Regions from separate parts of the Nocardioides panacis genome, predicted to be linked through region 3. Evidence: predicted binding sites of a transcription regulator. Region 3 holds the regulator's gene; each other region holds the start of a gene.
What was found. Region 3 encodes LexA, which represses DNA repair genes until DNA is damaged. Its sites were predicted from a motif close to TCGAACANNTGTTCGA; they were not measured.
Positions count from the first base shown of each region.

Region 1 (7,863 bases), 2.4 Mb from region 3:
TGCCGTCGGCGTTCGCGTAGGCCGGCATCCCGTACCAGGTCTTCGGGGTCAGGCCGGGTGCCGTCGCGGTGATCGCCACGTGGACGCGCTCGGCGAGGGCCCGGTCGTCCGGAGCCATCTGCGCGATCCGCTCGAGCAGCGCCTCCAGGCCGTCGGCCTTCTTCGCGCCCTTCCGGCCCTCGGCCCGCAGCTCGGCGGCGCGCTCCTTCATCGCGGCACGTTCCTCGGCGGTGAAGCCGTCCGGCCGGGTGCCTGCACTCTTCGTGGACATGCTCGGGTCCTTCCGTCATCCGGGGGCCGGCGCCGCGCCGGCCCCTCGCAGACGACGTTAGGCGCGCCGTCCGGGGTCGTGCTTCTCGATTCCTGCTCGGATGGGTCGGTCGACACCATGCCCGCACGTGCGAACATCCGGACCCTTCTCGACGAGGGGGCATCTCGGTGCGAGCAGGCCTTCGCCGCCCTGGTGCTCGCCGCGTGAGCGCGTCAGCCGCGGCGCATCGGGACGTGCGGGATGCCGTCCTCGACGAACTCGTCGCCGTCCGGGCGGTAGCCGAACGTCTCGTACCACCCGGCCAGCGGCGACTGGGCGTCCAGCACCGACGGCCGGTCGCCGACCAGGTCCAGCGCGGCACGCATCAGCTCCGACGAGAGCCCGTGACCGCGGTGCGGGCGGGCCACGAGCACCCGCCCGATCCGCGCGTGGTCGCCGTCGTCCAGCACCCGCAGGTAGCCGATCGGACCGCTCGCGTCGGCGGCCCAGACGTGCCGGGTGCCGGGCTCGAGGTCCCGCCCGTCCAGCTCGGCGTAGGGGCACTCCTGCTCCACCACGAAGACCGACTCGCGCAGCTGCCACAGCAGGTACGCCGTGCGTGCGTCCAGCTCGTCGAACGCCGCGACCCGGACCTCGGTCACGACCCCGCCTCCAGCCGCACGGTGGGGACCTGGTCGTGGACCGGGGTCTGTGCAGTCGTCACGCCGGCGAGCCTAGACCGCCACGGTCCGCCGCTCGCTCACCGAGTTCGCGGTGAACCGCACCCGCATGTCTCCCTGGCGGGACGCCGGGCGGACCAGCTCGAAGCCACCGGTCACCAGCACCGCCCACTCCGCGAGCGGCGCGTCCTGACCGAGCACCGGCACGCCCAGCCGCGGGTAGAGCAGCAGGGCTGCCTCCGCGCACTCCCGGTGCGAGGGCGGGAAGAGGAACGCGCCGGCCTCGCCCTCGGCCGGAGAGCCCACGAACGTCACGCCCCACGACAGCGACCGCCCGCACAGCCCGCAGACCCGGCTCAGCGCGCACTGCAGCACCCGCCTCTTCAGCGGCGCGCCGAGCGCGTCGTCGCCGCACGCGAACGGCACCGGGACGTCGTACGTCGCGTCCCGGGGCCGCTCGGCCAGGGCGCGGGGGAGCGGGGGCACCGTCATGCCGACCGGCGGGTCGACCAGCCGCCGGTCTCCAGGCGGCGGGTGGGCCGCTCGGCGTCGGTCAGCCGGCGGCCGCGCTCGATCGGGCTGGGCGGCGGGGTCGGGGTGTCGTCGGTGGTCATCCCGTTGGGCAGCGCGAGCTTGTGGATGGTGCGCAGCACCTGGCCGTACTGGCGGTGCAGCGGGCCGGTCGTGTAGGGGATGCCGTACCGGCGGCAGAGGTCCCGGACCCGCACGGAGATCTCGGCGTACCGGTTGCTCGGCAGGTCGGGGAACAGGTGGTGCTCGATCTGGAACCCCAGGTTGCCGGACAGCACGTGCAGCAGCCGGCCGCCCTGGAAGTTCGCGGAGCCGAGCATCTGCCGGAGGTACCACTCGGGACGGGTCTCGTCCTCGATCTCCTCCTCGGTGAAGTGCATCGCGCCGTCCGGGAAGTGCCCGCAGAAGATGATCAGGTAGGACCACACGTTGCGCATCACGTTGGCCGTTGCGTTGGCCTTCAGGGTGGTCAGCGCGTTCGGGCCGGACAGCAGCGGGTAGACGACGTAGTCCTTGGCGAACTGCCGGCGGACCTTCCGGCCGATCTGCCTGAGCTGCCGCTTCATCTCCTCGGGATCCTTGCGCTTCTTGCGGATCGCCTCGAGGTCCAGGTCGTGCAGCGCGACGCCCCACTGGAACAGCAGCGCGAGCAGGGTGTTGTAGACCGGCTGACCGAGGTTGACCGGGTGCCAGCGCTGCTCGCGCGCCATCCGCAGCACGCCGTACCCGATGTCGTTGTCGTGGCCGAGCACGTTGGTGAACTGGTGGTGCACGTAGTTGTGCGAGTGCTTCCACTGCTCGGCGGGCTGCGCGGTGTCCCACTCCCAGGTGCTGGAGTGGATCTCCGGGTCGTTCATCCAGTCCCACTGGCCGTGCATGACGTTGTGCCCGATCTCCATGTTCTCCAGGATCTTGGCGACCCCGAGCATCGCGGTGCCGGCGACGAACGCCGGCTTGTACCGGCTCGCGAACAGCGTGATCCGGCCCGCGGCGGCGAGCCGTCGCTGGACGGTGATGACGCGGTTGATGTACGCCGCGTCGGCGGCGCCGCGCGACGCCTCGATCTCCGCGCGGATCTCGTCGAGCTCGCGGCCGAGCTCGTCGACCTGCTCGGGGGACAGGTGGGTGTACTCCGTGACGTCCGAGATCGCCATGGGCTTCTCCTCAGGTCGTGGGTTGCTCGTCAGATGTTCAGGGTGATGTCGCCGCACGCGGCGGTGACGCAGGTCTGGACGGACTCGTTCGGCTCGAAGTGCTCCTCGCCGGTGCGCAGGTCCTTGATCCGCCCGGAGGCGAGCGTGAGCGTGCAGGTGTGGCAGATCCCGATCCGGCAGCCGTAGGGCATGCCCACGCCGGCCTGCTCGCCGGCCTCCAGAAGCGTTGTCGCGCCGTCCACCTCGACCTGCTTGCCGGAGTTGGCGAACGTGATCACGCCGCCCTCGGCATCGCTGTCGCCGAAGTCCAGGGAGAACCGCTCCAGGTGCAGCAGGTCCTCGCACCCGGCCCGCTGCCAGTGCGCCTCCGCGGCGTCCAGCATCGCCGCCGGGCCGCACGCCCAGGTGCTCCGGTCGCGCCAGTCCGGGCACACCGTGTCCAGCTCGTCGAGCGCGAACAGCCCCTCGCTCTCGGTGAACCGCTCGATCACCCGCAGGGTCGGGTGCTTCTCGTGCAGCCGGCGGAGCTCCTCGCGGAAGATCATCCGGTCCTGGTTGGGCGAGGAGTAGACCAGCAGCGCGTCCGGCATGGTGCCCCGCCGGTCGAGCGTGCGCAGCATCGACATCACCGGGGTGATGCCGCTGCCGCCGACCAGGAACAGCGTCCGGGCGGGCGGCGGGTCGGGGAGCGTGAACTCCCCGGCCGGTGCGGCGAGCCGCACGATGGTGCCCGGCGCGAGGCCCCGCACCAGGTGGTCGGACAGGAAACCCTCGGGCATCGCCCGGACGGTGATCGTGACGGTGCCCCGGTCGTGGCGCGGGGCCGAGCTCAGTGAGTAGGACCGCCAGTGGAACCGGCCGTCGAGCTCCACGCCGATGCCGATGTACTGCCCGGCCCGGTGGTCGAACGACCAGCCCCAGCCGGGGCGGATCGTCAGGGTCGCGGCGTCGTCGGTCTCCGGCACGACCTCCTCCACCCGCCCGCGCAGCTCGCGGGTCGACCACAGCGGGTTGATCATCGACAGGTAGTCGTCGGGGTGCAGCGGGGTGGTGAGCCGGCTCGCGACGTCCCGGACACGTTGCCAGTCGAGCTGCCAGTCGAACCGGGCCATCCGGGCTCCCCCCTGTCCGTGGTGGTCGGAGCGGTCGTCGTCGTCCGAGAAACTGTAACTCAGAGTTACAGTTGCTGGGAAGCCCCGGTTCGTACGATCCACGGCATGAGCGACCTCTCCGCCGACCTCGTGCCCACCGGCGTGCTGCGCGCCGCGATCAACCTCGGCAACCCGGTGCTGGCCCAGGGCACCCCGGAGCAGCCGTCGGGCGTCACCGTCGACCTGGCGCGCGAGGTCGCCGGCCGCCTGGGCGTGCCGTTGGAGCTGGTCTGCTTCGACGCGGCCCGCGCGTCGCTGGCGGCGATGACCGACGGCCGGGCAGACCTCTGCTTCCTCGCCGTGGACCCCGCACGCGCCGAGGAGGTGGCGTTCACCGCGCCGTACGTCGTGATCGAGGGCGTGTACGTCGTCCCGGCGGACTCGCACCTCACCACGCCGGCGGACGTCGACCGGCCCGGCGTGCGCGTCGGCGTCAAGCAGGGCTCGGCCTACGACCTGTTCCTCACGCGCACGCTGCGTCACGCGACCGTGGTCCGCGGGGCCGAGGGCGTCGACGTGTTCCGCGAGCAGGGCCTGGAGGCCGGTGCCGGCATCCGCCAGCCGATGACCGCCTACGCCGCCGACCATCCCGAGGTCCGGGTGGTCGAGGAGCGCTTCATGCAGATCGAGCAGGCAGTGGGTACGTCGGTCGACAGGACTCCCGGCGCCGTGGCGTTCCTGCGGGACGTCGTGGAGGAGCTGAAGGCGAGTGGTTTCGTCACCGACTCGCTCGCGCGCTCCGGGCAGCCCGGCGCGACCGTCGCCCCGCCGGCCTAGCGACTGCCGGGAGGCGTGACTGCGTCGACGGGCTCTCGAAAGAAGTTTCGATTAGTGTCTCACGAGTCGAGATGTGGCGGCGGTCCTGTCGGTGGTCACCGGTTGGCTGAGGGCATGTCAGTCGCTCAGCTTCATCCCGGTGGCCGGGTCCGCGACGCGGTGCCCTCGGCGCGGGCGGCGATGCGCGCGGCCGCCGCGGTCCCGGTCGCGGGACTGGACGTGGACGAGCTGACCGACGCCCTCGTCGGTGCGGCTGCGCTGGAGGGGCAGGCAGCGGCGCTGCGGCTGTCGTTGTTGGCGGAAGCCGACGCCCGGAAGGTGGCGCAGTCGCTCGGGGTGACCGGCACGGATGCGTGGGCGGCCCGGCTGACGGGGGCCAACCGGGCGGAGACGGCCAACCTGGTCCGGTGGCGCGGCGGCTGGAGGAGACCTACCACGCGACCCGGGACGCGTTCGCCGCCGGTGCGGTCAACCAGGACCAGGTCGCGGTGATCGTGCGGTCCGCGGACCTGCTCCCGGTCGACGTGAGCGACGCGCAGCGGCGGGCTGCGGAGGCAGGGCTCGTGGCCGAGGCGGTCGCGGGGGCGAACGCCAAGCGGTTGAGGCAGGCCGTCGGCGGATGCTCGAGGTGGTCACCCGGGAGCTGGCCGACGCGCACGAAGCGAGGGTGCTGACCCCCCCGGCGCAGCTGTCCCGCAACAGGGCCGGCGAGCCCGTCCGCCACGAGGCTGTCGCCCATCGACCCGGGCGCAACGGGTCGGAGAGGCTGGGGCACGGGTTCACCGAGCTCATCGAGCATCTCCCGACCAGCGCCGACGGGATCGCGGGTGGCTTCACCCGCAACGCGCTGACGCTGTTGGTGCACGTCGACCACCAGCGCCTGCTCGACGGGCTCGCGTCGGCCCGGCTGGACACCGGCGTGCACCTCTCGGCAGGCGAGGCTCGCCGGCCGGCCTGCAACGCCGGCCTCCTGCCGGTCGTCCTGGGTAGCGCCTACCAGGTGCTCGACCTCGGGCGGGAGCGCCGACTGCACTCCACCGCGCAGCGCCGAGCCCTGTCGGTCATCCACCACACGTGTGCCGCGAAGGCTGCGAGCGTCCCTTCGCCTGGTGCGACGTCCACCACGCCCAGCCGCGGGGCCACGGTGGCGGCACCGACCTCGACAACGGCGTCCCGCTCTGCGGGTTCCACCACCGCCGCGCCCACGACCCTCGCTTCGACCTCAGCCACCTCCCCACCGGCGAGGTCCGCTACCACCGACGACGGTGAGGGGACCGCGGGCTCAGGAGCGCACGAACCGCTGCACCCAGGACGGCGCGACCAGGAAGGCCTCCGCGCGCAGGGCCGCGACGCTGACCCGCGGCAGGTCGGCCGACGACCGGAAGCAGACGAACCGCGGCACCCACTCGGGCTGGTACTTCGCGTTCGCCCGGTAGAGCGACTCGATCTGCCAGAACCGCGACGCCCACAGCAGCACCGCGCGCCACACCCGCAGCACCGGTCCGGCGCCGAGCCGCTCCCCGCGGGCGAACACGCTGCGGAACACCGCGAAGTTCAGCGACACGCGACGTACGCCGAGGGCGGCCGTCTCGGCCATCAGGCCGGCGACCATCTGCTCGACGATGCCGTTCTCGGACTCCCGGTCGCGGCGCATCAGGTCCAGCGACAGCCCGTCGGCGCCCCACGGCACGAAGTGCAGCAGCCCGCGCAGCTCGCCCGCACCGTCCCGGCACAGCGCCACCACCGCCTGCCCGTCGGCGCGCTCGCCGAAGCGGCCCAGCGCCATCGAGAACCCGCGCTCCACCGCGCCGTCGCGCCACTGGTCGGCGTGCGTCCGGACGCACTCCAGGGTCTCGTCATCGAGGTCGGCCACCCGGGCGCAGGTCACCTGCAGGCCGGCCCGCTCGCAGCGGGACACCGCCTGCCGGACCCCGCGCATCGAGCGGCCCTCCAGCGAGAACTCCCCGACGTGCAGGATCGCCTCGTCGCCGAGCTCGAGGGCGTCCATCCCGGCCCGGTGGAACGCCTCGGCGCCGCGCTCGCTCGCGGCCAGCACGGCCGGCACCCAGCCGAACGAGCGGGCCTCGGCCAGCCACTCCGCGATGGCACCGGGCCACGCCTCGGGGTCGCCGAGCGGGTCGCCGGCCGCCAGGGAGACGGTGCCGACCACGCGGTAGGTGATCGCGGCCTTGCCGGAGGGGGAGAAGATCACCGACCGGTCGTTGCGCAGCGCGAAGTACGACAGCGAGTCGATGGAGCCCCACGAGTCGAGCAGCGCCCGCAGCCGCCCGTCCTCCTCCGCGTTCAGGCCGTGCGGGCCGTCCGCCGGGGCGAGGGCGACCAGGAACGCGACCAGCAGCACCGACGCCCCGAGCACCACCAGTGCGACCGCGGCCCGCTGACCGTCGCGCTGGTCGATGAACCGCACCGGCCCGGTGATCCCGAACAGGCCGAGGAACGCGTGCGCGAACCGGGCCGGGGTGCCGGTCCCCGGGACCTGGCCGTCCGCGTCGATCGCCAGCCACAGCCAGCCGAGGACCGTCGCGACGAGCGGCCCGATCACGAGCACCGCCACGGTCCGGCTCAGCGACCGGGGGTCCGGCTTGGCGGTGAAGTTGCCGCGGGCGCCGAGCAGCAGCACCACCAGGGCGAGCGAGAGGACGGCCTCCTCGACGTCGAGGCCCTTGAGCAGGTGCAGCAGCGCGGCGACGGCGGCCAGCACGGTGGCCAGCAGCCAGGCCCGGGCCTTGCCGCGGCGCAGGGCGCGGGACAGCACGACCAGCACCAGGCCCACGGCGGCCGCGCCGGTCGTGGCGGCCGCCGGGAACGCGTCCGGCACCAGCTCGTAGATGATCCGGGTGCGGTCCCGGAAGCCGGGGAGCACCGCGCTGACCACGGTGACCGCGCCGACCAGGCCGACGATCCGGGCGACCCAGGACGGGGTGCGCACGGTCGTCCAGAGACGGCGCCACATCAGAGGAACGCCCGCACCTGGCGCCACGCCCGCCGGGCCTCCGGGATCGGGAGCAGCGGGTAGACGTGCAGCAGCCCGGGCTCCTCGACGTACGTCACCGGGCTGCCGACCTGCTGGGCGGCCCGCACCAGCGCGCGGGCCTGCGGCACCAGCAGGTCGCGGGTGCCGCACAGCACCAGCGTCGGGGGCAGCCCCGACAGGTCGCCGGTCAGCGGGCTGGCCTCGGGGGCCGGCGGGTCGCCCGCGCCCCACCAGGTGCCGTAGAGCCGCAGCTTGCCCAGGGTCAGCCACGGGTCGTCGGCCGCGGCCTCCGCGGTGCCGGGGGTCTCGCCGGTCAGGTCGACCC
Region 1 is NZ_CP077062.1:3,613,698-3,621,560, reverse strand. It holds gene KRR39_RS17635 (iron chaperone) at 1-271, opposite strand, end outside; gene KRR39_RS17630 (GNAT family N-acetyltransferase) at 484-912, opposite strand; gene KRR39_RS17625 (hypothetical protein) at 985-1,422, opposite strand; gene KRR39_RS17620 (fatty acid desaturase family protein) at 1,419-2,615, opposite strand; gene KRR39_RS17615 (ferredoxin reductase) at 2,645-3,727, opposite strand; gene KRR39_RS17610 (transporter substrate-binding domain-containing protein) at 3,833-4,543, shown strand; gene KRR39_RS17605 (hypothetical protein) at 4,658-5,035, shown strand; gene KRR39_RS26255 (DUF222 domain-containing protein) at 4,951-5,217, shown strand; gene KRR39_RS17595 (HNH endonuclease signature motif containing protein) at 5,618-5,812, shown strand; gene KRR39_RS17590 (phosphatidylglycerol lysyltransferase domain-containing protein) at 5,826-7,517, opposite strand; gene KRR39_RS17585 (alpha/beta hydrolase fold domain-containing protein) at 7,517-7,863, opposite strand, start outside.
Region 1: the regulator LexA is predicted to act here: its motif matches at 5,536-5,551, upstream of KRR39_RS17595 (HNH endonuclease signature motif containing protein).

Region 2 (7,863 bases), 2.4 Mb from region 3:
CCGAGACCCGGTGCCCGGTGTCAAGGGCCGCCACCCCGAGACCGGAGACCAGGGCGTCGAGGCCGATCGTGACCACCACGGTGAACGGGGACCCGTTCACGGCAGGCACCGCGCTGAGGTGGTGTTCCAGCAGCTCCATCAGCCCGAGCCCGAGCAGGGTGGCGTGCGGCAGCTTCGCCCCGGTCTGCGGGTCGAGCCGGGCCGCCCCGATCCGCCGCGGGCTGGTCAGCGCCTCCAGCGCCTTCCTCAACAGCTGCGCGTGCAGGGTGGGCAGCCGGAACCGGCCCTGGCTGGTGCCGTCGCCCTGGTCGTGGATCGTCAGCTGCGCGAGCGCCCTTGCCCGGGCCTCCTCACGTTCGAGCCTGGCACCCTCGGCGGCGTCGGCCGCCTCGGGGCAGACCACCTCGAACAGCCGGTGCCCCAACCTGCGCAGGGTGCGCGCGTCGAACACCTTGGCCTGCTCGAGCAGGTGCGCCTCGGCGCGGGCCTCGGTGCCGGGAGGGAGGTCGTCGTGCTCCGAGGTCAGCCGCTGCACCGCGGCGGTGAGGATGCCGGCCTTCTCCACGTCGATCACCCCGGCCGCCAGTGCGGCCCGGGTCCGGCCGAACCGGTCGTCCAGCGCGGTGGCGAGGTGCAGGTCGCGGTGCCGGCTCGCGGTGCTGGTCCCGGTGGCGTGCGCCAGCCAGGCCGCCGTGTCGACGGCGCCGGAGTCCGCGGCGATGTCGTCGCGGTCGGCCTGCACCAGCACCCGCAGCTCCAGCTCCTTCAGGCGGTTGCGCTGCCGGCGCAGCTCCACCAAAGCCTCACGCTGCTCGGCCCGGGTCATCGACCAGGTCGGGGTCCCGGCGAGCCGGTCCAACGCAGCCGACAGCGAGGCGGCGAACCGCAGCACCGCATGTCCGGCGGGCGGCTGCCCGACCGGAGGCGGCGGAGGCGCGGTCACCGAGGTCATGCCGCAACGCTACGAGTGCCAAGTCCCCTGTCCTCGAACGAGTTTTCGCGCCGTGGACAACCCTTGGGGCCCTGCCTGTGTGGACGAAACCTGGCTGCCCAGGAGCGCTGAGGTCCCCTTCATCCCCGCCCGAGCCGGGCGCCGCTCAGCGGGCCGCCTCGTCCGGGACGGCGAGCCGCGGCACGCCCTCGAGACGCCGGTGGAAGCGGACGTGCTCGGCCCGGGCATCCAGGGCCCGCCACAGCACCGCGTGCGCGGCCCAGGGCAGCGGCTCGTCCCCGTCGCGCCAGGAGGGGCCGAAGCCGATCCACACCGGCGTCCAGTCGGCCGCGAGGTCCCACTCGCCGCGGTGCCGCTCCAGCAGCCGGTGCCGGACCTGGAACGCCTGCCGCGGCCCGTCGTCGCAGATCGGCGCGGTCCGCACCGGCCACACCCGCAGGTCGAGCGCCATCAGCTCGAGCTCGAGGTCGCCGAGTACGCGCGGGTGCACCAGCACGGTCGCGACGTTCTCGTGCGGTGGTCTCCTCACCCCGAGACGCTAACCCGAGCCTCCCCCCGGCGTCAGCCCGTCGCCGACCACTCGTGGGCGAGCAGGCCGTAGACGTCGGAGTCCCGCCAGCCGTCCCGGATCAGCAGCACCTCGCGCAGCCGGCCCTCGTGGGTCATCCCGAGCCGCCGCAGCACCCGGCCGGAGGCAAGGTTGCGCGGGTCGCAGGTGGCGAACACCCGGTGCAGCCGGAGGTCGGTGAAGCACAGCTCCAGGAGCAGCCGCGCCGCCGCGGTCGCCAGCCCCCGTCCCCAGTGCTCGGGGTGCAGCCCGTAGCCGATCTCGCCCTGCCCGTCCCCGCGCAGGTTCAGCTCGCAGCTGCCGACGACCTCGCCGTCGCAGGTGACCACGTAGACGAACCGGTTGCGGGGCCGCTCGTCGGCGGCGGCGACGGCCTGCTCGACGAAGGCGCGGGTCTGCTCCTCGGTGTTGGGTCCCCAGCCCTGGTAGCGGCAGACCTCCTCGCGGCTCGCCCACCCGTGCACCGCGCGCCAGTCGCGCTCCTCGACCGGTCGCAGCTCGACGTACGGCGACCCGGCTCGTGTGCTCACGGCGCCGACTCTGCCAGGTGGCACCACCCCGGTTGCCGGCGCACGACGGGCATTGGGATGCTGCGGGCATGCCCACCCCGCCGCCGGCGTCCGCCGAGGACGTCATCGACCAGCCGCTCGACCTCCAGCTCGAGGTGTTCCTCGACGAGCACCGGGCGATGCTCGCGGAGTGCCTGGACGGGCTGACCGAGGAGCAGGCGCGGGCGTCCCTGGTGCCGTCGCGGACCACGCTGCTCGGCCTGGTCAAGCACGCGACGTTCGTCGAGCAGGTCTGGTTCGACGAGGCGGTCACCTGCCGCTCGCGCGCCGAGATCGGCATCCCCGCGACCCCCGACGAGTCGTTCGCGCTGACCGACGGCGACACGGTCGCCGGCGTGCAGCAGGCGCACCGTGAGGCCTGCGAGTCCTCGCGGCGTGCGGTGGCGGGCCTCGGCCCGGACGACCTGGTGCACGGCAACCGGCGCGGCCCGCTGCCGCTGCGCTGGGTCTACCTGCACGTGCTGCGCGAGCTCGCCCAGCACTGCGGGCACGCGGACATCCTGCGCGAGCAGGTCCTGGCCGCTGCCGCCGTCTCCTAGCCCCGGCCGGCGGGCCTCAGACGTCCACGGTCAGCCGGACGGTCACGACGTCGCCGACGTCGAGCTCCTCGGCCCGGCGCACCGCGGTCTTGAGCGGGACGACGTACCCGCCCTCCTTGGGCCACAGCGAGGTGGTCCAGCTGGTCTCCCCGATCCGCACGGTCACCGGGATCATCCCCCAGCCGTAGCTCACGAACGAGGACGTCGCCTCGAGCTCGTCGCACTCGTCGGCGGGCACGCTGACGAAGTGCCACGGCGCCGGTCCCTTCCAGAACCAGATCTCCCCACTGAACTCCAGGTGCACAGCGGCAGCCTACGAGCGCGCGCCCCCGGGCGGACCTAGCCGACCAGGTCGGCGGACACGTCCCACAGCCGCGCGGCGGCCTCCGGGTCCAGCGCCCACTCCCGGACCCCGGCCGAGACGTGCGCATCGTTCGCGACCGTCGGGGCCTCGTTGCAGTCCTCGAGGTAGTGGCCCCCCGTGGCGAGCTCGGGAGCGACCGCCGCGACCAGCGACGTGGCCGCGCCCTGGCGGGTGTCCTTGAAGGTCACCCGGCCCTCGTCCTGCATCCGCTGCCAGCCGTCCTTGACCTCCTGGGACACGTAGCGCTGGAGGTTCGTCATGATCCCGCCGGGCATCAGCGCGTTGGCGACGATCCCGTCGTCGGCCCAGCGCCGGGTCGCCTCGACGGCGAGCAGCACGTTGGCGGTCTTCGACTGGCCGTACCCCTGCCAGGGGTCGTAGGCCCGGCGCTCGAAGAACAGGTCGTCGAAGTGCACCGGTGAGGCCAGGTGGCCGCTCGAGCTGACCGAGACGATGCGGGCGCCGCCGGCCGCGGCGAGGGCGCCGTGCAGCCCGGTGGTCAGCGCGAAGTGGCCGAGGTGGTTGGTGGCGAGCTGGCGCTCCCACCCCCGGTCGGTGAGCTCCAGGGTGGGGACCGCCATCACGCCGGCGTTGTTGACCAGCAGGTGCAGCGGCCCGGTCCAGGCGTCGGTGAAGGCCCGCACGCTCGGCAGGTCGACGAGGTCGACGTACGCCACGTGCACGTCGGGGTTGCCGGTGGTCGCGGTGATGTCGGCGGCGACCCGGTCCCCGGCGGCGGTGTCGCGGACCGCGAGGGTGACGGCCGCGCCGGCCCGGGCGAGCGAGCGGGCGGTCTCCACGCCGATGCCGGAGGCGCCGCCGGTGACGACCGCGCGGGTGCCGGACAGGTCGACGCCCTCGACGACCTCGTCCGCGGTGGTGGTGGCGTCGAACCGGGTGGTGATCAGAGTCATGGACCCATCCTGTCCCGGCGGTGGTGAGGGTCCATGCTGGAGCCTGACACCCACCCCCCCGTCGAAGGAGAGCCGCTCGTGCCGTCCGCCGCGCTGTCGCTGGACCACCTGATCACGTGGGCCATGAAGGGTGGGCCGGCCCCGGTCGGGCTCACCGACGCCTCGGTCGAGCGGATCATGCTGGCCAGCGAGCACCTCCGGCTGGCCGGCCGCTCGGGCGCGGTCTACGGGCTGACCACGGGCGTCGGCGCGCTGCGCACGGTGCCGACCGACATCACCCCGAGCGACGGTACGTCGCACGCGCTCCGGCTCTGGCGCAGCCACGCGACCGGCTTCGGGCAGACCTACGACGACGCGACCGCGCGGGCCGCGATGGCGATCCGGCTGCACCAGATCACCTCGGGCCGCTCGGGGGTGAGCGCCGGGCTCGCGTCGTCCCTGGGGGCGGCCGTGGCCGAGGGCGCCGTCCCGGACCTGCACCGGTTCGGCTCGATCGGCACCGGCGACCTGGTGCCGCTCGCCGAGCTGGGGCTCACGCTCGTCGGGGAGCGTGCCTGGCGGTCCGGGGGCGCGCCGCTCGCGCCGGTCGACGACGGCGACGCGCTGCCGTTCATGTCCAGCAACGCGCTCACCCTCGCCACCGCGGCGCTGGTGCACCGCCGCCTGGCCCGGCTGTCCGACGCGGCCGAGAAGGTGACCGCGCTGTCCGCGGTGGCGCTGCAGGCCTCGGTGCAGGCCTACGACCCGCGGGTGCACGCCGGCCGCCCGGACGCCTCCCAGCAGGGCGTCGCCCGCCGGCTCATGGCGCTGCTGTCGCCGGCGGACTGGGTGCCGGCCCGGGTGCAGGACCCGTTCGCGCTGCGGACCGTCCCCCAGGTGCACGCGCCGTTCGTCGACGCGCTGGTCACCACCGAGCACGCGGTGCTCGTCGAGGTCGACGACTCCACCGAGAACCCGCTGGTGGTCGCGGACGGCACGCCCCTGCACCACGGCGGCTTCGTGACCGCCCGGCTGTCGGCCACCCTGGACGCGCTGCGCCAGGCGACGTACCCGGTGATCTCGCTGTCCGCGGCGCGGCTCTCGGCCCTGATCAACCCGTCGCTGTCCGGCCTGCCGGCGTTCCTCGCGTCGGGGCCGGCCGGCAGCTCCGGGGTGATGATCCTGGAGTACCTCGCCCAGGACGCCCTGGCCCGGGCCCGGATCCTGACCACCCCCGTCTCCACCGGGCACGCCTCGGTCTCCCTCGGCCTGGAGGAGCACGCGAGCTTCTCCACGCAGGCCGTCTGGGCCAGCGAGCAGATGGTCGAGCTCGCCCCGGTGGTGCTGGGCTGCGAGCTGATCGCGGCCGTGCGCGCGCTGCGGATGGACCCCGACCGGCTGCCCGACAGCCCGGTCCGGGCGGCCTACGACGTGGCGGCCGCGGTGCTCAGCGACGACCGGTCGGACCGTCCGTTCACCGAGGACCTGGCGGCCGCCGTACGCCTGGTGGAGAGCGGGTTCGACACCCCCCGGCACCCGGTCAGCTGAAGTCGAGCACCAGCCGACCGCGCACGCCGCCGGCCTCCAGGGTCCGGTGCGCCTGCTCGGCCTGCTCGGCGGGCAGCACCTGCGCGACCCGCAGCGTGTAGACCCCGTCGGCGAGCTGCTGCTCGAGGCCCTTGAGCAGGTCGTCGCGGGTCGCCGAGTCGTAGACCAGCGTGGGCTTGACGGTGATGCCGCGCTCGGCCGGTCCGGCCCAGCCGCGGATGGTGCCGATCACCCCGCCGTCCTTCACGGCGGGCACCGCGAGCTCGGTCAGCACCGCGCCGTCCACCAGCCCGTCGACGCCGTCGGGCAGCAGCGCCCGGATCCGGTCGGCGACGTCGTCACCGCGGCGCACCACGTCGTCGGCGCCGAGGCTGCGGACCAGGTCCTCGTCCTTCTCGGCGGCGTCCGCGACGACCCGCAGGCCGTCGGCCTTGGCCATCTGCACGACGTACCCGCCGAACGCGCCGGCGGCACCGGTGACGGCCAGCGTCTGTCCCGCGCTGAGCCCGAGGTCGTCGAGCACCAGCCGCGCGGTCAGCGCGTTCATCACGAAGGTCGACCCGGCGTTGAAGTCCACGTCGTCGGGCAGCCGCAGCACCGACCTCTCCGGTACGACGACCTCGTCGGCGTACGCGCCGCCGGCCGGTCGGTAGGGCACCACGACGGCAGCGACCCGGTCGCCGACGCTCCAGCGGGACCCGGCACCGACCTCGTCGACCACGCCGGCGGCGTCCGCGCCGGGGATGAACGGTCCCGGCTGGTCGCTGTGCCGGTCGGCGTAGCGGCCGGCCCGCAGCCCGCTGTCGGTGGGGTTCACGGTCGCCGCGTGCACCCGGATCCGCACCTCGCCGGGGCCGGCGTGCGGCTCCGGGACGTCCAGGACCTGCAGGTTCTCGGGACCGCCGAACTCTGTCACTCCGATAGCTCTCATGTCAGGCACAACGCACCGGCCCCGTCAGACCTTCCGGATCGGCGCGGGATCTCCGCAGAAAGGCCGGGCTTGGGGCGGTCCCGGACACTGGAGGCATGACGAACCGCGCCCGGCTGATCGACACGACGGCGCCGGCCCACCCCCTCCGGGGTGGTGCTGGTGCTGCACGGCGGTGCCGCGCGGGCCGAGGCCACGGTGGTCAGCCCCACCCAGCTCTCCGTGCTGCGGATGGTCCCGGTCGCGCGCCGGATCGCCCGGGCCGGGCGGGGCCGGCTGGCGGTGCACCGGCTGCTGAACTCCTCGCGCGGCTGGGACGCGGCGCACACCCCCGTCGACGACGTGGCGTGGGCGCTCGACCAGGTCCGCGAGCGCTACGGGAGCGACGTGCCGGTCGGGCTGGTGGGCCACTCGCTCGGCGGGCGCGCGGCGATCCTGTCCGGCGACCAGCCCGGCGTGCGCAGCGTCGTGGCGCTGGCCCCTTGGGTCTACGCCGACGACGGCCAGCGGGACCTGAGCGGCCGCCAGGTGCTCGTCGTGCACGGCGACGAGGACCGGATCGCCAGCCCGCAGCGCTCGGCCGCGGTCGCCGAGGACCTGCGGCGCACGACCGCGGTGGGCTACATCCGGGTGGCGGGCGGCAAGCACGCGATGCTCGGGCACCACCGGGTCTTCGACGGGGCGGCCGCCGACTTCGTGACCGCGACCCTACTCGGCGACGAGGTGCCCGCCCCGGTGCGCGACGTGCTCGGCGGCCAGCAGCTCGTCGAGGTCTGAGCCGGTTCCTGCCCGGACGCGACGAGACCCCGGTGTGCCAGGCACACCGGGGTCCGAACAGCCGTCTTCAGTCGGTCAGAAGACCCTGCGACGGTTGCCGCCGATCGGGACGAAGTTCAGGATCAGGCCGACGACCAGCAGGATGATGCCGATCGTGGTGAGGATCGGGATGGAGGCAACCAAGCCGATGATGAGCAGGATCAGTCCGAGGACGACCATGAGGGCTCCTTCTGTTGGGTGGACAAACATCCTGGAGTACCCCCCTGGGCAAGGAGGATGCGCCCTTCTCTCATCTTTTTCTCAGGTCGGTCGGCTGTAGCAGTGCACCCGCAGCCGGGCGGGCTCCTCGCGCCACGGGTCCATGGACAGCAACCGCCAGCCCTGGCCGTCGAGCAGGGCGATCTTCTCCTTCCGCGCGGTGACCACCTCGAGCACCGGCAGCATGCCGCGCAGGCTGCTCTCCTCGGCCGCGACGTCCAGCAGCGCCGTACCGATGCCCTGGCCGCGCAGGCTCGGCCGCACGAAGAACTTCGCGACGCTGGCCAGGTCGTCCGGGTCGCGCCCGGTCATCTCGCTCCAGTGCGCCCGGCTCACGGTGTCCAGCCCCACCGGCGAGATCGCGACGTGCCCGAGGATCTCCCCGACCCGCTCGACCACCCAGGCGTCGAGCACCTCCCGGTCGAGCCACCCACGCGGACTCTCCGGCCAGCGGACCGGGTACTGGC
Region 2 is NZ_CP077062.1:3,453,825-3,461,687, forward strand. It holds gene KRR39_RS16855 (HNH endonuclease signature motif containing protein) at 1-952, opposite strand, end outside; gene KRR39_RS16860 (hypothetical protein) at 1,098-1,481, opposite strand; gene KRR39_RS16865 (GNAT family N-acetyltransferase) at 1,514-2,050, opposite strand; gene KRR39_RS16870 (DinB family protein) at 2,119-2,628, shown strand; gene KRR39_RS16875 (DUF1905 domain-containing protein) at 2,645-2,932, opposite strand; gene KRR39_RS16880 (SDR family NAD(P)-dependent oxidoreductase) at 2,968-3,906, opposite strand; gene KRR39_RS16885 (aromatic amino acid lyase) at 3,985-5,433, shown strand; gene KRR39_RS16890 (quinone oxidoreductase family protein) at 5,426-6,349, opposite strand; gene KRR39_RS16895 (alpha/beta hydrolase) at 6,515-7,138, shown strand; gene KRR39_RS16900 (hypothetical protein) at 7,214-7,357, opposite strand; gene KRR39_RS16905 (GNAT family N-acetyltransferase) at 7,439-7,863, opposite strand, start outside.
Region 2: the regulator LexA is predicted to act here: its motif matches at 986-1,001, upstream of KRR39_RS16855 (HNH endonuclease signature motif containing protein).

Region 3 (7,863 bases):
GGCCGACCCGCAGCGCGGCGCTGGGCAGCGCGTTGAGCTCCTGGATCTGGTGCACCATCTCGCGGACGTGGCCGGGCTCGGCGGTCTCCGAGGCGATCGCCCAGAGGGTGTCGCCCTGGCCGACCTCGACGGTCCGCGTGGCGACCGGGGCACCGGCCTCACCGGTGGCAGCGGAGTGCGAGCCGTAGACCGTCAGCACCGCGAGCAGCAGCCCGAGGAACAGCACCACGGCCACGACCTGGCCACGACGGGTCAGGCGGACGGGTGTCGTCCGCGGGGCGCGGCTGGCGCGCTCACGGGTGAAACCGGGGTTCATCGCGATGGTGCTCATCTGGGACCTCCTGGGGAAGGAGTCGGTCGGGGAGTCGAACGGTGCGTCCATGACCGAAGTTCTATCGAGGACCTCCGACAGTTTCCGGAAGCTGCTCCTCGAACGGCTGTTCGATCGAACACATGTGCGACATTAGAGCATGTGTTCGAACGGATCAAGACCCTGAGCGAACAAACGTTCGAACCTATCCGCGGCGCTCCATCACCCGGCGGCCGACCCGGGCGAACAGCCGGAACCCCGCAGCCGATCGCGACGGGGCCAGCGACCCGACGCGGACGAGGGCTCCCCGCCAGGCCGGCAGGCTGCGCACCACCCGGCGCGAGCCGACCAGCGCGACCGCCGCACGGGCCACCTCCTCCACGGTGAGCAGCCGGCCGGACGAGTGCACGATCGCCTTGGCCGGCCCGTCGGGGCGCATCCCCTCGACAATCGCGGTGTCGACTCCGTCCGGGCACAGCGCGTGCACCCGGACCCCGCGGGGCACCTCGACGCTCGCGGACATGGTGATCGAGACGACGGCCGCCTTCGTCGCGGCGTACACCGCGAGACCCGGGACGGGGCCGAGGCCGGAGGACGACGCGACGTTGACGACGTCACCGCCGCCGTCCCCGAACGCGGCGAGCGCTGCCCGCATCCCCCACAGCACGCCCTTGAGGTTGACGTCGACCAGGGCGTCCACCGACGATGACGCGAGCTCGACCAGGGTGCCGTCGTCACCCACGCCGGCGTTGTTCACCCAGACCGCGAGCCGGCCGTGGCGGGCCGCCTCCCCGGCGACCAGGACGTGCGCCGCCTCGTCGCGCACGTCGTGCGCGAGCCCGGCGACCGCACCCACCTCGCCCGCCGTACGACGGGCGGCCGCACCGTCCACGTCGGTCACCACGACGGCGTACCCACGCTCCACGAGCAGCGCCGCGACCGCCCGCCCGATGCCCCGGCCCGCCCCGGTCACCACCGCACTGTCCATGCCCAGGAGCCAACCAGACGACCTCCGGGACCCGTCGACGGCACCGTCGCCGGGCGACACGCCGTTCGAACAAATGTTTGAACAACGCGTCGCCCGACGACTAACGTGACAGCACGGTCAGGCGAGCGGAACGCGGCAGAAGGAGCAACCCCATGGCAGGCAAGCGCAAGGACACCGGCGGCGGAGCCGACGTCGCGGAGCTCCCGGACGGCCCCCCGGACGCCCACGGCCTGACCCCGCGCCAGCAGCGCGTGCTGACGGTGATCCGGGACTCGATCGAGCGTCGCGGCTACCCGCCCAGCATGCGCGAGATCGGCGAACGGGTCGGCCTGACCAGCTCCTCGTCGGTCGCCCACCAGCTGCGCGTGCTCGAGGAGAAGGGCTACCTCAAGCGGGACCCCAACCGCCCCCGGGCACTGTCGGTGTTCAACCCCGACGAGGCGGAGTCCGTGGACGAGACCGGCGTCGGCGACGCGATGCCCGCGGCGACCTACGTGCCGATGGTCGGCCGGATCGCGGCCGGCGGCCCGATCCTGGCCGACGAGCGGGTCGAGGAGATCATGCCGCTGCCCAAGAGCCTGGTCGGCGAGGGCACCCTGTTCATGCTCGAGGTCGTCGGCGACTCGATGATCGACGCGGCGATCTGCAACGGCGACTACGTCGTGGTCCGCCAGGAGCAGACCGCCGAGAACGGCGAGATCGTCGCCGCGCTCATCGACGGCGAGGCGACGGTCAAGACCTTCCAGCGCAAGAACGGCCAGGTGTGGCTGCTGCCGCACAACCAGGCCTACGACCCGATCGACGGCACGAACGCCACGATCTTGGGCAAGGTCACCGCGGTTCTGCGCCGCGTCTGACCGCTCCGCACGACCGACGGACCGTCCCCTCACGGGGCGGTCCGTCGTCGCGTCCGCCGCTCTGTCCGGCTTTCCCCAGATCGTCCCGGCAGATCTCGCGACACGCGGCACCGACCGTCCCACCGAGGCTAGGCTGACTGTCCCTCTCACAGACCGGTGTCTCCCGTGATCGGACAACTGCTCACCCTCGCTCTCACGACGACTCTGCTCGTCGGGCCCCTCGGCAGCGCCGTCGCCGTGGCGGACCCCGGTCCGGACGTCACCACGGCGACCACCGCCCCCGCGCCCGCACCTACCGTCGGCGAGGGCACCACCCCCGAGCCCGTGCAGGACCCGGCGACCGCGGCCACCCGGGCGCTGGCCGGCGCCCAGGACCTGTTCGCACCCACGACCAGTGCCCCGCAGTCGCGCGCCGACCGCCCGGCCACGCAGCCCACCCGCGACGGCACCCTGGTGCTGCGCGAGCTCGCGCTGCGCGCCCACGACCTGGCCACCCCGGCCGAGCGCCGCTCCGCCCGGCACATCCTGCGCCGGCCCACCGACGGGTCGAACGCGGTCGGCGGCGAGCCGAAGTACACCGTGCCGGCCGCGATGGTCTGCACGGCCACGGTCTGCGTGCACTGGGTGGAGAACGACGCGAACGCGCCCACCGGCTCCGACGGCGACCCCGCCACGGTGCCGTCCTGGGTCAGCCTGACCCTGCAGACGGTCGACGCGGTCTACACGGCCGAGACCGCCGTGATGGGCTACCGCACACCGGTCCCGGACACCGCGGCCATCGACAACGGCGGGGACGGCCGGCTCGACGTCTACCTCGCGAACATCGGTGACCAGGGCCTCTACGGCTACTGCGTCCCCGACGACACCGCGCGCACCTCGGTCCGGGCCGTCTACGGCTACTGCGTGCTGGACAACGACTACGCCGCCACCGAGTTCGGCGGCACCCGCACGCCGGTGGACAACCTCCGGGTGACCGCCGCGCACGAGCTGTTCCACGCGGTCCAGTTCGCCTACGACTGGTCCGAGGACCCGTGGCTGATGGAGGGCACCGCGACCTGGATGGAGGACCAGCTGTTCGACGCGGTCGACGACAACCGCCGCTACCTGGCCGGCAGCCCCCTCGCCGCCTCCGACATGCCCCTGGACTTCGCGACCGCGGACCTGCGTGGGTACGGCGCCTGGCTGTTCTGGCGGTTCCTCAGCGAGTCGTCCGGGCCGGGGAACACCGACGACCCGACGATGATCCGGTACGTGTGGGAGCAGGCGGCCGGTGACGCCTACTCCCTGCAGGCGCTCCAACGGGTGCTGGCACTCAAGGGCACCACGATCGCGGAGACGCTCGCCCGGTTCGGCGTGTGGAACCGCGACCCCGCGCACTACTACTCCGAGGGGCACGCCTACCACGCCTCGCCGCTGCTCGCCTCCCGCACGCTGAGCCGCAGGTCGCCCACGTCGCACCCGCACACCGCCACGCTGTACCACCTCGGCCAGCTGTTCGTGCGCTACGTCCCGAGCCCGTCGTTGGGCCGGCACGCCACGCTGCGGGTCGCGGTCGACATGCCGGCGACGTACCGCGGCTCCCTCGCCCGGGTCATCGTGCACCACCGCAACGGCAGGGTGGTGGGCTACCCGGTGCGGCTCACCCGCTCCGGCGCGGGCACCCGGCTGGTCGGCTTCTCCTCGCACGAGGTCAGCTCCGTCGAGCTCGACCTGATCAACGCGAGCACCCGCTACCGGTGCCACCAGAACACCTACGAGAGCTGCTCGGGCCTCCCGCTCGACGACGCGCTGACCACCCGGTACGCCGCGCACGCCAGCCGGTGACTCCCCGGGTCAGCTGAGCGCGACGAGCAGCAGCGGTCCGCCGTCGTAGCGGCCGCCGTCGATCGCGACCACCAGCCCGTCGGCGTACGTCAGCGGACCCTCGACCTGCGCGGACGGTACGTCGAGCAGGCTGCCGATGATGCTGTGGCCGTGCACGATCTGCTCGCCTCCGAGCGTGTCGAGCACGGCCCTCGCGACCCGGGCGCCGTCGGTGCCGTTGAAGTCGAACCGGCTGGTGAGCGCGGCGAACACGTCGAAGTGCTCCTGCGCGTCGTCACCGGCGAGCAGCCCGGCCACGGTGGCGTTGACCTCGTCGACGGACGACCCCCAGGCGAGGTAGTCGGTGGTGTCGGAGTGCATCAGCAGGCGGTCGCCGGCCCGGGCCATCGCCGGCAGCCTGCGCACCCAGGCGACGTCGTCCGCGGTGAGCCCGGCCTGGTCCATCTCGTGCCCGCCGTTGAGCAGCCACAGCTCGGCGAACCGGGTGTCGGGGAACAGGTGGTAGCCCAGCATCAGCGCCTCGTGGTTGCCGAGCAGCACCCGCACCCGGTCGGGGGCCTGCTCCTGCAGCGAGCGCACGAACCGGATCACCCCGATGCCGTCCGGGCCGCGGTCCACGAGGTCGCCGAGGACCCACAGGTCCGTCTCGCCGCCGGTCCAGCGGTCCTCGCCGTCGACCAGCCCGGCGTGCTGCAGCACCTCGCGCAGGTCGTCCAGATGTCCGTGCACGTCGCTGACGACGTAGGTGCTCCCCATGCGGACATCCTTCCAGCCGCCGCGCGCCCGACGAGCGTCGGCTCACCCGGGAGGGCTACGGGGTCAGCGGCCGGTGCACCGTGGTGACCGGCTTCGCGTCACCCGGGTCATGCTCCGCGGCGGCGCCGACCACGAGCAGGAGGCAGGCCACGACCAGGGCGACCATCGACCACGGGTTCCGCTGCATGGCGAAAACGCTAGCACCGGGGTTCGCGCCGCGTCAGGAGGCGAGCCGCTTGAGCGCGGAGAGCACCACGGACCGGTCGGTGGTCGACCACATCGGCGGCAGCGAGGCGCGCAGGAAGCCGCCGTAGCGGGCGGTGACCAGCCGGGGGTCCAGGATGGCCACCACGCCCTTGTCGCTGGTGGTCCGGATCAGCCGGCCGCTGCCCTGCGCGAGCAGCAGCGCGGCGTGCGTCGCGGCGACCTGCATGAACCCGTTGCCGCCGGCCTGGTCGGCGGCCTTCTGCCGCGCGGACATCAGCGGGTCGTCGGGGCGCGGGAACGGGATCCGGTCGATCAGCACCAGCTGGCAGGTGTCGCCGGGCACGTCGAGCCCCTGCCAGAGGCTGAGCGTGCCGAACAGGCAGGCGTGCGGGTCCTCGACGAACAGCCGGGCCAGCTCGGGCAGCTGCGCCTCGCCCTGGGCCAGGATCGTCAGGTGCGGCAGCCGCTCGCGGGCCGCCTCCGCCGCCGCCTCGGCCGCCCGGCGGCTGGAGAACAGCCCCAGGGTGCGGCCGTCGGCGGCGTCCACGAGGTCGACGATCTCGTCGAGCTGGGCGGCCCCGAGGCCGTCGCGACCGGGCGGAGGCAGGTGCTTGGCGACGTACAGGATGCCCTGCCGGGCGTAGTCGAACGGTGACCCGACGTCGATGCCGCGCCACGGCTGCCGGCCGTCGTCGGGCGCCGCCGGCTCCGGGGACTCCGCCAGCGAGTGGTCGACGCGCTCGCTGGGCTTGAGCCCGAGCGAGGTGGCCACCGAGCTGAAGTCGCCGCCGAGCATCAGCGTGGCGCTGGTCAGCACCACGGTCTTCTCGGCCAGCAGCCTGTCGCGCAGCGGGCCCCACACCTGCAGCGGCGCCACGCAGAGCTGGTCGCCGCCGCGGGCCCGGTCGCGCTCGGAGAGCCACAGCACGTCGGCCTGGGAGTTGGCGGCCATCCGCTCGCTGTTCTTGAACAGCTCCTGCACCGCCCCGCGGGCCTGGGTGCGGCCCGCGTCGCCCTCGCCGTCGGACTGCGACTCCTTGGGGAACGCCGAGATCAGCGCGCGCGAGGCGTCCCGGACCAGCTGGACGGCGTCCGAGAGCGGCTCCGGCAACGTGTCGAGGCGTCCGGGTGGGCACTCGTCGAACGCGGCGCGCAGCGCGTCGCCGGCGTCCGCGAGGTCGTCGGCCTCCATGCCCTCGACGTGCCGCTGGGCCCGGCGCGCGGTGCGCTCGACCTCCGGCACGGACAGCTCGTCGGTCGCCGCCTGGGTGACCCGGGCGGACAGCTCGTGGGCCTCGTCGATCACCACGACGTCGTACTCGGGGATCATCGGGACGCCCTCGATGGCGTCGATCGCCAGCAGCGAGTGGTTGGTGACGATCAGCTGGGACTGGGCGGCCTTCTCCTTGGCCCGCTCCGCGAAGCACTCGTCGGAGAACGGGCACTTGGCCGCGCCGAGGCACTCGCGGTGGTTGACCGAGACCTGCCGCCACACCTTGTCGCCGTGCTTGGGCGCCGAGTCGCGGTCCCCGTTGCCCTTGACCTGGGTCTGCTCCTCGGCCCACGCGCGCAGGGCGAGGACCTCGCTGCCCATCGAGCCGGTCGGCATCTCCACGAGCGCGCCCTGCTCGTCCGGCACGCCCTCCCGGATGCGGTGCAGGCAGGCGTAGTTCGAGCGGCCCTTGAGCACGGCGTACGACGGCTTCTTGTGCAGCACGTGGTCGGCGGCCTCGAGCAGCGCCGGGATGTCCCGCTCGACGAGCTGGTGCTGCAGGGCCAGGGTGGCGGTCGCGACGACCACCCGGCGGTCGTGCAGCAGCGCCGGGACGAGGTAGCCCAGCGACTTGCCGGTGCCGGTGCCGGCCTGGACCAGCAGGTGCTCCCCCGACGTCATCGCCCGGGCGACGGCCTCGGCCATCTGGATCTGGCCGGCCCGCTCCTGGCCGCCGAGCGCCTCCACGGCGCTCGCCAGGACCTCACGGACTCGGGAGGTGGGCGGGGCGTCGGTCTCGGGCACCGGAGCACCCTACCGAGAACGGCCGACGTTCCCCGCCCCCGCTCCACAGGCCCCCGAGCCGACGCCGACCCGGCGGGTGTGGCGGGCGTACGCCCGCCAGACCCGCCGGGTCGGCAGGGGTCAGCCCGCCGGAGTCGCCGGGTCGGCGGGGGCGAGGTGCAGGAACGAGATCGAGGGCATCGGGAGGGTGGTCGTCACCGTCACGGTGCCGTCGGCGTCGGCCAGCACCTCCCGCGGCTCCTCGAGCGCCTCGAGCCGGTCGGCGGCGCGCAGCGCCGCCCACTGCTCCTCGTCGGGCCAGGCCTGGTCGCCGTCGCGCAGCGCGCCCCAGGTCCCGGCGACGTTCGAGTGGTCGGCGTCGACCCGGTCGTGGGTCAGCGTGTACGACGCCCCCGCGACCAGCCCGTCGACGCGGACCGTGACGTCGCGGTCGTGCGGCTCGGAGCCGGCCGCCTTGGTCTGGTCCAGGGTCATGTTCCAGGCCAGCACCGAGACGGCACCGTCCTCGGACCGGGTCGCGAGCGTCTCCACCAGCGACCCCGCGCCGTCGCCGGCCAAGGTCACCGGCAGCCTCCGCTCGTCGAGCCGCTTGAGCAGCGCCAGCGCCCACCAGCGGGGCTTGCGCAGCTCGCCGATGGTGCGCAGGCCGAACCCGCCGTGCAGCAGCGCCGGCGGGCGGCCGAGCTCCTCGAAGTGGTCGGAGACCACCCAGTAGGACAGCGCCTCGATGCGGCCCATCGACGAGGCCATCCCGCGGAGCAGGAACACCCCGGAGAAGACCGCGTCGCTGACCTCGTAGAAGTGCGTCGGGGTGACGCCCCACTCGGTCCACCAGATCGGCGTGCCGCCCCGGCCGTAGCGCTCCAGCGACGGCCGGATGAAGTGACGAGCGACACATGTCAAG
Region 3 is NZ_CP077062.1:1,065,332-1,073,194, reverse strand. It holds gene KRR39_RS05325 (LysM peptidoglycan-binding domain-containing protein) at 1-382, opposite strand, end outside; gene KRR39_RS05320 (SDR family NAD(P)-dependent oxidoreductase) at 516-1,298, opposite strand; gene lexA (transcriptional repressor LexA) at 1,451-2,155, shown strand; gene KRR39_RS05310 (MXAN_6640 family putative metalloprotease) at 2,321-3,979, shown strand; gene KRR39_RS05305 (metallophosphoesterase family protein) at 3,989-4,735, opposite strand; gene KRR39_RS25535 (hypothetical protein) at 4,791-4,922, opposite strand; gene KRR39_RS05300 (ATP-dependent DNA helicase) at 4,956-6,959, opposite strand; gene KRR39_RS05295 (GH39 family glycosyl hydrolase) at 7,080-7,862, opposite strand.